4 regions of the Pseudomonas sp. GW821-FHT02H09 genome follow, and region 1 is predicted to be linked to each of the others. Evidence: predicted binding sites of a transcription regulator. Region 1 holds the regulator's gene; each other region holds the start of a gene.

Region 1 (3,313 bases):
CCACCAGCTCGTTGAGCTGGAGGAAGCCGGCGCCCCCTTTTACAGTGTGAAAACCGCGAAAAATTGCGTTGAGCAAGTCCGCATCATCTGGTCGGCTTTCAAGCTCAACCAGTTGTTCGGACAGTTGCTCAAGAATCTCGCCGGCCTCAACCAGGAAATCCTGAAGGATCTCTTCATCGGCGCCGAAGCTCATGTGTATGGGTGCTCCTGATAAGTCGGCCTAAAATCCAAGGCTGGAAAGCAAATCGTCTACATCGTCCTGACCGGACATAACGTCTTCACGTTTATCGGCATGAATCTGCGGACCTTCACCCTGAGACAGATGTTTTTCCGGATCTTTTTCCGCGAGGATCGATTCGCGGTCATGTTCAATGCCCGCAAACCGGTCGACGTGACTGGCCATCAACACGAGTTTGAGCAGATTGCTTTCGACTTCCGTGACCAATTGGGTCACGCGCTTGATCACCTGGCCTGTGAGGTCCTGGTAATCCTGAGCCAGCAGGATGTCGTTGAGATTGCTCGACACGACACGAGTCTGTTGCTCGCTACGCGTCAGGAAACCGTCTACCCGCCGGGCCAGTTCACGGAACTCCTCGGCACCGACTTCACGACGCATGAACCGTCCCCAGTCCACGCTCAAGGCCTGAGCCTCGGTGCTCAGGCCATTGACCAACGGGGTGCTGTTCTCGACCAGGTCCATGGTGCGGTTGGCCGCAGCCTCGGTCAGCCTGACCACATAGGACAGGCGCTCAGTGGCATCCGTGATCTGTGAAACCTCCTCGGCTTGCGGCATGTGCGGGTCAATATGAAAATTGACAATTGCGCTATGCAGCTCGCGGGTGAGCTTGCCTACCTCTTGGTACAGGCCGCGATCACGGGTCTGGTTGAGCTCATGGATCAGTTGCACGGCGTCGCCGAATTTACCTTTTTCAAGGCTTTCGACCAGTTCGCTGGCATGTTTTTTCAGGGTCGATTCAAAATCGCCCAGTGAAGATTCGTTATGCTCCATAGCTCCCCCGTGGCGGACTGGCTCCGCATATCAACCGATGCGCTCGAAGATTTTTTCGATCTTCTCTTTCAGCGCCTGAGCCGTGAATGGTTTGACCACATAGCCGTTCACGCCGGCCTGAGCGGCTTCGATGATTTGCTCGCGCTTGGCTTCGGCCGTCACCATCAACACCGGCAGGTGCTTGAGCTTTTCATCGGCACGCACGTGGCGCAGCAAGTCGATACCGGTCATGCCGGGCATGTTCCAGTCCGTTACCAGAAAGTCGATGCTCCCGCTGTTGAGGACCGGAATCGCGGTAGTACCATCATCCGCCTCGACCGTGTTGGTGAACCCAAGGTCACGCAACAGGTTTTTTATGATCCGCCGCATCGTTGAGAAGTCATCAACGATGAGGATTTTCATGTTCTTGTCCAATTCGACCTCCAAGCAGTCTTAAAACGCGCCCAGCACCTGAACGCGCCATTCAATCAATTCGGCGTAACACTCAACGGTTGCATGGAGCACAACGGGCCGTGACCGGTGCGGCTACGCCATACCAGCCTCGTTCGCAGTGTCCCCACACTGCCTGTCAGCGCGCTCGCCACTCCCCCAAACGCCCCCGTAAACGGGCCGCGCACTGGCTGTGTAACTGGCTGACCCGCGATTCGCTGACTCCCAGGACCTCACCGATTTCCTTGAGGTTCAGCTCTTCGTCGTAGTACAGCGCCAACACCAGTCGCTCACGCTCCGGCAAATTGGCAATCGCGTCCGCCAACGCAGCCTGGAAGCGTTCATCTTCCAGATCACGCGACGGCTCGAGATGAGCACTCGCGCCATCCTCGTGCAGCCCTTCATGCTCGCCGTCCTGCAACAGATCGTCGAAGCTGAACAACCGACTACCCAAGGTGTCGTTCAAAATCCCGTAATAATCATCGAGACTCAATTGGAGTTCGGCCGCAACCTCGTGATCTTTAGCGTCACGTCCGGTTTTAGCTTCAATTGAGCGGATTGCGTCACTGACCATCCGGGTATTGCGGTGTACCGAACGTGGAGCCCAGTCACCTTTACGCACTTCATCAAGCATCGCGCCACGAATGCGGATCCCCGCATAAGTCTCAAAACTCGCGCCCTTGCTGGCGTCGTATTTGGTCGACACTTCCAGCAAGCCGATCATCCCGGCCTGGATCAGATCCTCGACCTGAACACTGGCTGGCAGGCGTGCCAGCAAGTGGTAGGCAATACGCTTGACCAGTGGCGCATAGCGCTCGATCAGCTCGTACTGGCTGTCACGTGCCGACGCCTTGTAGAGGTTGTACCCGCTGGCGCTCATAGCACCGGCCCTGCCGTTTGATGCACCAGCCGCTCGACGAAGAATTCCAGATGCCCGCGTGGATTGGCAGGCAGCGGCCAGGTATCGACTTTCTGAGCAATGGCTTTGAACGCCAGGGCGCACTTCGAACGAGGGAAGGCCTCATAGACCGCACGCTGCTTTTGCACAGCCTTGCGCACACACTCGTCGTAGGGAACCGCACCGACGTACTGCAAGGCTACGTCCAGGAAGCGATCCGTGACCTTGGTCAACTTGGCGAACAGATTGCGACCTTCCTGCGGGCTCTGCGCCATGTTGGCGAGCACACGGAAGCGGTTCATGCCATGGTCACGATTGAGCAATTTGATCAGGGCATAGGCATCGGTGATCGAGGTCGGCTCGTCGCAGACCACCAGCAGCACTTCCTGGGCCGCGCGAACAAAACTGACAACCGAATCACCAATACCGGCGGCGGTGTCGATCACCAGCACGTCGAGGTTGTCGCCGATATCGCTAAAGGCCTGGATCAGGCCGGCATGTTGGGCCGGGCTCAGATGCACCATGCTCTGCGTACCGGATGCTGCCGGGACGATGCGAATGCCGCCTGGCCCCTGAAGCAGTACATCGCGCAACTCACAACGCCCCTCGACCACATCGGCCAGAGTGCGTTTGGGTGTCAGTCCCAACAGAACGTCGACGTTCGCCAGCCCCAGATCGGCATCCAGCAGCATGACGCGCCGGCCGAGCTCAGCTAGAGCCAGGGACAAGTTCACTGACACGTTAGTCTTCCCGACGCCACCTTTGCCGCCGGTCACCGCAATCACCTGTACGGGATGCATGCTGCCCATGTTCTTTCTATACCTTGTCTTACTTAGACGGAGGCCACATAACTGGCTGCGCGTTCACCACTGAAACAATGCATGGCAGACCATCGATGTAGATTCACTGCAATCTATTCGTTATTACCTTAGCCGACCCGCTTGGTCGGGCTGTGGTAGAGGTCAGCGAACATATCA
Region 2 (3,313 bases), on a different contig from region 1:
GGCTTCCTTTGCTCATTGGTGCAGTTCTGTCTGTATCCATTGGCGGTGGCGTTTTCCAATGACCATGTCGAAGGCGACCGACGGGTTTCCCTAACGGCAATGTTGCTGGTGACGTACGGCGTCGGCGCAAGCATCGGGCCGCTGGCTGCGGGTGTGCTGATGAAGCTGTTTGGCAGTCAGATGCTCTATGCGTTCTTCAGCTTTTTCGCGCTGGTGCTGGTGTGGCGCATTCGGCCTAAAGCGGTGACAAACTTGCATCAGGTCGATGATGCGCCTCTGCATCACGTCGCCATGCCAGACAGTATGTCGAGCTCGCCTTTGGTGGCAGCGCTTGACCCGCGGGTCGATGAGCAGGTCGTGCACGAACAGATGCAAAATGCTGTAAACCTGGAGCCTGAGCCGGAGCACGAAGTGGATGTAACGCCCGAGGAGCCAGATCCGGAGCCTGCGCAAAGCTTCACTCAGGTAAGGCCTTAGAAAAAAACGGGCAGTCACCGAAAGGGACTGCCCGTTTTTTATTGAGGTGTTGACTCAGAAATCGTCTTTATCAAAGCGGCGTGCTTCGCGCTGAAGCTGATAGACGAAACGCTCGACCTGGCGTTGAACCTGGCCGCTCATGTTGTGAAAGCGTACGCCGGCGAAGGTGGTGTCGATCCGCTCTTCGTGATGCAGATAACGCAATTCGACTGGCGCCGTCATTTTGCCGAAGGGCAGGGCGGCAATGAATCGGTCGTAGACCTCGCCCAGTTGCAGGCGGTCGGAGATGTCGCCTTCAAAGCGCAACTTGCAGCCGGTAGCCGAGATATCCAGCAGTTTACCCTTGATCGGGGCTTTAAGCTTTTCGCCGCCGAGTTCGATGTTGACCAACTGAGCCAGTTTCAACGCTGCACGAAACGCATTGCGACGTTGGTGATAGACCACTTCATCAGGCATTGTGCCGCGATAGCAGCGACTGCCATTGGATTCGTCGATCGTCAGAGTGCCGGTGCTTTCCCAGGCAATCCGCACGCCGTCGTGGAAACCTTCGACGCGAAACGCTTCGCCATTGAGCAGAAAGCGTTCGCCATCGCGAGGAATCATCTCGTCCAGGGCGATCATGGTGCTGTCTCGATCGACTTCGACCAGATAGCTCTGAAAGCGCTGGGTGCGCTCATGAAAAGTGATGATCAGTGGATCATGGCTCTCTTGCAGCAACCGCAGATTGGCGGCAATTTCCAAAGGGGTAGTGAGCGCCTTTGGTGGCTGCGGAGCATCTTCTGCGTTTAAGGCATTGAACACGGTTCATCAATCTCCAGACAAATACGACACACGCAAGAGCCGGCATTTTGCCAGCATGTTTCGCGTCTTGATAGAGCGCTCATCTCTGAATTCAAGCCTGACTAAGTGGGCGGGGCTTCGCAAGCTTGGAGGTTGATCCGCGGGCATCATAAAGGGCAGGAGGTTCGCCACCGGTGAGAATCTTCAACTGATTGGCGGTGGTGGCTTGCTGGATCTGGATCGAACGACCGTTGAGTTCGTTGGCTGCCTGGCAGTTGGCCAGAAGCTGATTGAGTTCGTCGCTCTGAGACAGCAGTTGATCGCCAATGGACGATTGCTCTGCAAGTCGTTCCAGGCCGCTTCGACTGGCCGGCAGGTTCAGGCTGATGAGGATCTGGCTGCGTAAACGCCCATGCTGTTCAAGCAAAATGATCAGCGCCTGTTTCTGCGCGAGAATATCTTCGAGCAGTGGCATGTCGCGACCGTGCAAAGCGAGGGCCTCGGTTTGCAGCAACTCCAGCAACTGTTGAGCTGGAGCAAAATCGTCAGTGATCAGTTGCAGTAAATTTGTGTCGTGCATGGCTGGCCTTGGGTTTTAAGCGTCCAAAAGCCTGGCGCAGGCCTTTGGCTAGCGCTGGGCTTCGAAGTTGAGCAGTTTGCTGGCTACACGGTTGCTGTCGACTTTATAGCTGCCATCGGCAATCGCTTGCTTCAACTCGGCCACGCGGGCTTTGTCGACAGCAGGTTGATCGCGCAGCGTGTCAGTGACCTTCTGCAACTGTTGAGCCTCATTACTGAGGTGAACCGACTCCCCGCTTTGGCTGGTACTGGCCTGTTCGGCCGGGGTAATCACCGGCGCGGATTTGCCGGCGTCGCCGGTTTCCTTGCTGCCGCTGGTACGCGTACTGCCTGTGGGTGAGGGGGAGCTGTTTAAACGGCTGAAATCGATGACCATGATAGAAAACCTCTGGGTATTTGGACGCTTGCCATGTTTTCGGCCATACCCGGTAAAACTTTAGGCTCAATTTTCGATGAGCCGGCGCGAGTCGGCACCTGCCTTGCTTGAGGCACAGTTTAGGGAACGCCTGAGTGCAGCGCCAGTTCCCTACATGGCGACGTCCACCTGGCCCGGCGCGGTCACGCGCGCTTTGATTACCCGTTGAGAGTTCAGATTCTTGACCCTGATCTGTTCGCTCAGACCGCCGTTGGACAACGCTTCGCCGGGCATTCGCACATTGAGCGTACCGCTGCGAACGGATATCACCACTTGATCGCCTTTGCGAACGACCTCCGCCTGTTCCATGTGGACAAGGGTAATGACCTGATCGCTGACCATTGGTCGGACGAGTTTCTGACCGATGGCCTGATCGACCGACGTCAGATAACCCTGATTGATCAGGCTGATGTCGCGCTCGCGCAGGATGACGTCCTCAGGTTCGATGATGCCGGCGCGTTTAAGTGGGCGAGTGGTGGTAACGACCTCTCGAAACAGGCGCACTTGAGCGGGAACGAAGACGGTCCAGGGCGAGGCGCCATCGCAACGCACCTTTACGATTACGTGGCCCAAAGGCTGAGCCGGACTTTCCAGCGTCGCTGTCAATTCCTTGTCGCATAGCGGCATGCGCAAGCGAGGGTCGAGTTGATTGACCTGAATTTCGTAGCGTCCTTCGGTGTGGCTGGTTGCCAGATAATCTTCTACGGTGAATTCAAGAAAGCCTTGAGTGACGCCGATAAGCAGATCAGGCAAGGTAACCGGGTCAGCAACGGCAGGGCTGCCAGCGGTGAAAAAGCACAACGCTGACAACGCGCAAAGCAATTTGCGATACGTTGATGTCAGGTGTCGGAAAAATGTCGTTTTTGCGTTCATAGCAGTTAAAAAGCAAGCCCCGTGCCGTTTAGTGATGAATGTGCATCGGATCTTAAGCGTTGGTGTAGGAGTCTGGGCATGGCTGGTGTAATGGATTCGGTGAACCAGCGCACGCAACTGGTAGGGCAGAATCGCCTTGAGCTGTTGTTGTTCCGTCTTGACGGCCAGCAGCTGTATGGGATCAACGTG
Region 3 (3,313 bases), on a different contig from region 1:
GTGCTGAGCCGGCAGCCACAGGCGATGGGGCGAGTGGGTGAGCACCTCGGTTTGCAGGGCGTGGCGGTCTTCCAGGTTAGAGAGGATCAGCACCCCGACATCGATTTCACCGCTGACCAGCAAATGCTCGATATACGGGCGCTCATCCTCCATCACGCGGATTTCCACGTTCGGGTAGGCACGCTGGAAGCGGGTGAGCAAATCGGCGAGGTAGTAACCGGCCACCAGGCTGGTCACGCCGACAATCAACTGCCCGGCCACCTGGTCGGTGCTTTGTTGCAAGCTACGCTTGGCGTTGTCGACCGTGGCCAGGATCAAGTGCGCCTGGCGCAGGAACTGGTGACCCTGGTGGGTCAGGGTCATGCCCTTGGCATGTCGATTGAACAGGTTGACGCCGATTTCCTGTTCCAGTTGCTGGATTGCCAGGGTCAGTGTCGATTGGGAAATATAGACCGCCTGGGCGGCGGCCGAGATCGAGCCGGTTTCGGCCACAGCGATGAAGTGGCGGATTTGACGCAAGGTCATCATGGGGGAATTACCGGTTAGACGGTTTTATAGATTTGCTTGAGTGTATATCTTTTTAATCGATGGTCTGGTTCAGGACCGGGGCTTCGGTCAGGGCCAAGCAACATCTGGAAGCATTCTCGCCACGTGGAGGAGGGCGCTTCGATCTACGCTGTGGGCCTCAATGATCTGGTTAACCCCCGGTTTTGGAGGTGGCAAATGAATACACGCAGATTGCTCGATCAGTTGCTCAAGTCCGGTCAGGACATATTGCAAAACAAGGCCGGCGGCACTCAGAACAAATCGGTATCGGATAACGGCGCACTGGGCAGCTTGCTCGGCGGCAGTTCGGGCGGGCTTGGCAGTTTGCTCTCAGGCGTTGGTGGCGGCGCGCTGGCGGCGGGCGCGATGGGGCTGTTGCTGGGAAACAAAAAAGCCCGCAAGTTTGGCGGCAAGGCACTGACCTACGGCGGTCTCGCCGCGTTGGGCGTTTTGGCCTACAAGGCATACGGCAATTGGCAGGCACAGCAGGCTGGCGCACCACAGGCTGAGCCGCAAACCGTCGACCGCTTGCCGGCAGCGCAAGTTGAATTGCACAGCCAGGCGATCCTCAAGGCGCTGGTCGCTGCCGCCAAGGCCGACGGCCATGTCGATGAACGCGAGCGAGCGCTGATCGAGGGCGAATTCACCAGGCTGGACAACGATCAGGACCTGCAACGCTGGCTGCACGCCGAACTCAACAAACCCCTGGACCCGGCCGATGTCGCCCGCGCCGCCAGCACCCCGGAAATGGCCGCCGAGATGTACATCGCCAGCGTGATGCTGGTGGATGAAGAGAACTTCATGGAGAAGTCCTATCTGGATGAACTGGCGCGCCAGCTCAAGCTTGAGCCAGGCTTGAAAGCCGAACTGGAGAAACAGGTGCGCCAGGTTTCGCTGTGATCAGAGAAAGCGGGGGAATCGAAAGGATCGTCACTTTCTGCCCCACAGTAGCCATCCAGAGCAGATGCTGACTTTCTTCACCCTGGGTGAGACGTGGTGCGCAACCCACTGCTAAATGATGAGCCGCCCTCGGCTATACTCCCCTCCATTTGAATGCCCCCCGAGGATCGACTGTGAAGAACTGGACGTTGCGCCAACGCATTTTGGCGAGCTTTGCGGTAATTATCGCCATCATGTTGCTGATGGTCATGGTCTCGTTCTCCAGTCTGCTGAAGATCGAGACCAGCGAGGAAACGGTCCGAACGGACGCTGTTCCTGGGGTGTATTACAGTTCGATGATTCGCAGCGCCTGGGTCGACAGCTACGTCCTGACCCAGCAGATCGTTGGCCTCTCCGGAAATCGGGACATCAGCGCTGCTGACCAGGCGTTGTACAAGAGCTTCGAAGAGCGCTTGAAGGCGCAGATGGATAACTATCGCAAAACCGTCTTCGACTCGGACGATCGTGCCTCTTTCGACGAGTTTGAAGTGCGTCATCAAGCGTTCGATCAGACACTGAAGAACGTCATCGATCTCTATCAGCGCAAAGAATACGAACAGGCTCGCCTCGCGCTGGAGAATGAACTGACGCCTGCGTGGATCGCTGGCCGCAAGCATTTGAACGGCATGATCGACCGCAATCGTGATCAGGCGGGTAATGCCACCGGGGCTATCGGTTCCGCGGTAACCGCAGCAAAAATCAGTATGGGCGTCTCTTTACTGATCGCGGTAATCGCTGCCGGTCTGTGCGGTCTGCTGCTGATGCGCGCAATCATGGCGCCGATGAACCGGATCGTGCAGATCCTCGACATCATGCGTACGGGGGACTTGAGCAGGCGCTTGAATCTGGAGCGCAAGGACGAATTCGGTGCCGTAGAAACCGGCTTCAACGACATGATGACCGAGCTCACTTCTCTGGTTTCCCAGGCCCAGCGCTCTTCGGTGCAGGTCACTACCTCGGTCACGGAAATTGCCGCCACCTCCAAGCAGCAGCAGGCTACTGCGACAGAGACCGCTGCCACCACCACGGAAATCGGCGCCACGTCGCGAGAAATCGCTGCGACATCGCGCGATCTGGTGCGCACCATGACCGAAGTTTCTACCGCCGCCGACCAGGCTTCGGTGCTGGCCGGTTCTGGTCAGCAAGGCCTGGCCCGCATGGAAGACACCATGCACTCGGTGATGGGGGCGGCCGATCTGGTCAACGCCAAACTGGCGATCCTCAATGAGAAGGCCGGCAACATCAATCAGGTGGTGGTGACCATCGTCAAGGTCGCCGACCAGACCAACCTGCTGTCCCTCAACGCTGCGATCGAAGCCGAGAAGGCCGGTGAATATGGCCGCGGTTTCGCGGTGGTGGCTACCGAAGTACGGCGTCTGGCGGATCAGACCGCCGTGGCCACCTATGACATCGAGCAGATGGTCCGTGAGATCCAGTCGGCGGTGTCGGCGGGTGTCATGGGCATGGACAAGTTCTCCGAAGAAGTGCGCCGTGGCATGTCCGAGGTTCAACAGGTAGGCGAGCAGCTGTCGCAGATCATTCATCAGGTTCAGGCGCTGGCGCCGCGGGTGTTGATGGTCAACGAAGGCATGCAGGCCCAGGCCACCGGTGCCGAGCAGATCAACCACGCGTTGGTGCAGCTGGGCGATGCCAGCAGCCAGACGGTAGAGTCCTTGCGTCAGGCCAGCTTCGCCATCGATGAGCTGAGCCAGGTGGCGGTGGGGCTGCGTAGCGGCGTCTCGCGTTTCAAAGTCTGATGAGCGAGCTCGCGGCTAAACGCGGCGCTGGAATGACGCCGAAACATTCGTTGTTTTTGCTGTTCCGTATC
Region 4 (3,313 bases), on a different contig from region 1:
GCGGTGGAGGGTTACGTATTGTCGCCGAGCATCGAGGTGATGTGGCTGGTGGCGGGGGATCATGACCTTAAGCCGTTGAAGGCCTCGGGCTTTACCCATGAGCACCATTTGGAGTCTGCTGCCAAAAAGGTCGCCGAATTTCTCCGTTAAGTGATCATTCCCACCCTCCGCGTGGGAATGCCGCCAGGGACGCTCCGCGTTCCGCTTCTGGATGTGACGCAGAGCGTCACGGGATGCATTCCCACGCAGAGCGTGGGAATGATCGGTAGGGGTGCATCTGTCAGCGGTTAAAGCGTTCCACCAACGAATACTGGGTATTCGCTGTACGGGTCAACTCTTCACTGAGCAGTGCCGAGTTTTGCGCTTGTTCCGAGGTCTGATCAGCCAACTGCGCGATGGTGCTGATATTGCGGCTGATCTCTTCAGCCACGGCGCTTTGTTCTTCGGTCGCAGCTGCAATCTGAGCGGTCATGTCGGTGATGTTGGCCACCGCTTCGCTGATGCCCACCAACGCCTTGTCGGCCTCGAGTACCCGCGCGACACCTTCTTCAGCCTGGCGATGGCCGGCGTCCATGGTTTGTACGGCGGTGCTGGCGGTCTGTTGCAGTTTGGCGATCAGGCTGTGTATCTGCCCGGTGGACTCACTGGTACGTTGCGCCAGTTGCCGTACTTCATCGGCAACCACCGCAAAGCCACGCCCCATTTCCCCGGCGCGGGCCGCTTCGATGGCGGCGTTCAAGGCCAGCAGGTTGGTCTGGTCGGCGATGCCTTTGATCACATCGACCACGCCGCCGATTTCGTCGCTGTCTTTGGCCAGTTGGGTTACCGTGGCGCCGGTTTCACCGACCACCTGGGACAGACGCTGGATGGCTTCGCGGGTTTCGCCGGCGACGTCGCGGCCGCGACTGGTCAGGCGATTGGCTTGCTGAGTGGCGTCGGCGGTGCGCTGGACATGGCTGGCGACTTCCTGAGTGGTGGCAGCCATCTGGTTGACGGCAGTGGCCACTTGCTCAGTCTCAACCCGCTGGCGCTCCAGCCCGGTGGAGCTCTTGTGGGCCAGGGCGTCGGATTGACGGGCTTGCTCGTTCAGGTGCTCGGCGGTGTCCTGGAGGCGGGTCAGGCAGGTTTTCAGGCGTGCCTCCTGGCTGAGAATGGACATCTCCAGGCGTGCCTGGGCGCCGCGACTGTCGGTGTACATCTGTGCGATCAGCGGGTCCGAGGTGGTCTGTTCAGCCAGGCGCAGCAAGCGCTTGAGGCCACGTTGTTGCCAGCTCAAACCGAGCAGACCCAGCGGCACCGAGAGCCCGGCAGCCAGGGCGAAGCCCCAATGGGAGTTGAGCCAGATGCCAATCAGAAAGCTGAGCTGGCTGACCAGAATGAACGGCAACCAGTCTTGCAGCACCGGCAACCATTTATCACTTTGAGGAATGGCCGACTTGCCCTGGTTGATACGTTGGTAGAGCGCTTCGGCGCGGTGGATCTGTTCGGCGGTGGGTTTGACCCGTACCGACTCGTAACCGACCACCTGATTGCCTTCGAAAACCGGTGTGACGTAGGCGTTGACCCAGTAGTGGTCACCGGATTTACAGCGATTCTTGACAATGCCCATCCAGGGCAAGCCTTGCTTCAGAGTGCCCCACATGTGCGCAAACACCGCTGCCGGGACGTCTGGATGACGTACCAGGTTGTGCGGTGCACGGATCAGTTCCTCACGAGAAAAACCACTTATTTCAACGAAAGCGTTGTTGCAGTAGGTAATCACGCCTTTGGCATCGGTGGTGGAAATCAACCGTTGCTGAGCCGGGAAGGTACGTTCACGTTGTGTAACGGGTTGGTTGTTACGCATGGTTTTTCAATCCGCAAGGCTTTGTCAGGTTGTCGGCAGTGCCTGGGGATTATTGAAAATATTTTTCAAAAATCGGTGGTGCGTCTCAGGTGAGCGGTTTGCGCCTTGAAATGGATAGTGAATGGACTGTTGCAGAATTTTGCGCAGAGTCGGCCAAGTTGTTCTTCCTGACCGACAATGGTACTGAAGCTCATGTTATCTGGTACTTCAGTACCTGTTTGGTCCGGTAATGTCTTATCCAGCCAGCATCGGATAAGTAAACAGCCCGAAGTGCAACAGATTCAAACCAAAGTGCGTGGCGATTGCCGCGCTCAGTCCGCCAAAACGGTAGGCCAGGCCGTAGCCGACTCCGGCAATACTCGCCAGCAATACCCATTGCCAGCCGGCGCCCAGATGCACCAGGCCAAAGAGCAGCGCCGCGCATATCAGTGCAAGGGTTTCGCCATAAGGCAGCTGTTTGAAGCGCTGGCTCAAACCGCCCTGAATATAGCCACGAAACAGGGCTTCCTCGACCAGAGTCACCAACAGCAGGTTGTTCAGTACCCAAAGCCAACCTTGATCCGGCCACTTCGGTTCCCAATGAATGATGCCCAGCAACACCGCACCACCGAGCGCGGCCAGTGCACTCAGGGTCAAGGCCAGGGCTGTCGCGTACAGCGAAAGACGCAGGGAGCGCCGTCCGACAATCCATGGGCATACCAACAACAGCCAGAAGCCAATCAGCGGTTTGTCCAGATTGAGGTACATCGAGAACGGCACTGCATCTTCGGTAAAGACTTCGGGGCCAATGACGCTACCGTTGTAGAATCCCGGTAGCCAATGCAGAGCCAGCGCGAGGGCCAGTACCACGAACAAGCCGTGTCCGAGATAACGGCCATAACGGCTCTTTTGCTGGCGCACGGCAAAACCTGCGAACAGCAGCAAGGCAACGGCGATCAGTGCTTGCACCTCCAGTTGTCCGGCAAACATTGCCAGGCTGTAGCCGATGCAGAGGAGTGCCAGATAAAGCCATGGCAAAGCGATCATGTGAAGTCCTTTCAGGCGGGAGTCTTACCTTAAAAAGCTGGAGCGGTCTGAGTCGCCCGGATCGTCCGAATGCGCCCGAACCTATCGGGGGCGCAATTATAAACAGAGGAACACTCGCATCAGCCAAACAAAAACACCGCCCGAAGGCGGTGTTTCAGGTGAGGTGGAATTACGACGCGATCAACTGCCGCAACACGTAATGCAGGATCCCCCCCGACTTGAAGTACTCAACTTCATTCAAAGTGTCGATCCGGCACAGCACTTCGATCTTCTCGCTGCTGCCGTCTTCACGGGTGATCACCAGTGTGAGGTTCATGCGCGGTTGCAGTTCGACGCCGGTCAAGCCCTGAATATCCAGGGTTTCCTTGCCTGTCAGTTTCAGGCTCTTGCGGTTCTGATCAAGTTTGAACTGCAACGGCAGTACGCCCATGCCCACCAGGT

The links. The regulator FliA, encoded in region 1, starts transcription of late flagellar genes. The targets are predictions, from matches to a motif close to CTAAAGTTTNNNNNNNNNNNGCCGNTAA.
Region 2: flgM (flagellar biosynthesis anti-sigma factor FlgM) is a predicted target of FliA. The motif match lies at 2,249-2,276, and genes of this name have one in related genera.
Region 3: AC07VR_RS01455 (methyl-accepting chemotaxis protein) is a predicted target of FliA. The motif match lies at 1,558-1,585, and genes of this name have one in related genera.
Region 4: AC07VR_RS04640 (methyl-accepting chemotaxis protein) is a predicted target of FliA. The motif match lies at 1,876-1,903, and genes of this name have one in related genera.

Annotation. Positions count from the first base shown of each region.
Region 1 covers NZ_JBWKVA010000014.1:63,969-67,281, forward strand. Annotated here, with positions in the region: gene AC07VR_RS19180 (chemotaxis protein CheA) at 1-193, opposite strand, end outside; gene AC07VR_RS19185 (protein phosphatase CheZ) at 221-1,009, opposite strand; gene AC07VR_RS19190 (chemotaxis response regulator CheY) at 1,040-1,411, opposite strand; gene fliA (RNA polymerase sigma factor FliA) at 1,578-2,318, opposite strand; gene fleN (flagellar synthesis regulator FleN) at 2,315-3,145, opposite strand; gene flhF (flagellar biosynthesis GTPase FlhF) at 3,265-3,313, opposite strand, start outside.
Region 2 covers NZ_JBWKVA010000023.1:23,680-26,992, forward strand. Annotated here, with positions in the region: gene AC07VR_RS25815 (MFS transporter) at 1-477, shown strand, start outside; gene AC07VR_RS25820 (flagellar brake protein) at 532-1,278, opposite strand; gene AC07VR_RS25825 (flagella synthesis protein FlgN) at 1,370-1,837, opposite strand; gene flgM (flagellar biosynthesis anti-sigma factor FlgM) at 1,886-2,212, opposite strand; gene flgA (flagellar basal body P-ring formation chaperone FlgA) at 2,363-3,124, opposite strand; gene AC07VR_RS25840 (chemotaxis protein CheV) at 3,203-3,313, shown strand, end outside.
Region 3 covers NZ_JBWKVA010000001.1:314,513-317,825, forward strand. Annotated here, with positions in the region: gene AC07VR_RS01445 (LysR family transcriptional regulator) at 1-528, opposite strand, end outside; gene AC07VR_RS01450 (tellurite resistance TerB family protein) at 724-1,446, shown strand; gene AC07VR_RS01455 (methyl-accepting chemotaxis protein) at 1,620-3,242, shown strand; gene AC07VR_RS01460 (chemotaxis protein CheW) at 3,242-3,313, shown strand, end outside.
Region 4 covers NZ_JBWKVA010000003.1:22,422-25,734, reverse strand. Annotated here, with positions in the region: gene AC07VR_RS04645 (alpha/beta family hydrolase) at 1-150, shown strand, start outside; gene AC07VR_RS04640 (methyl-accepting chemotaxis protein) at 281-1,846, opposite strand; gene AC07VR_RS04635 (CPBP family intramembrane glutamic endopeptidase) at 2,081-2,872, opposite strand; gene acnA (aconitate hydratase AcnA) at 3,042-3,313, opposite strand, start outside.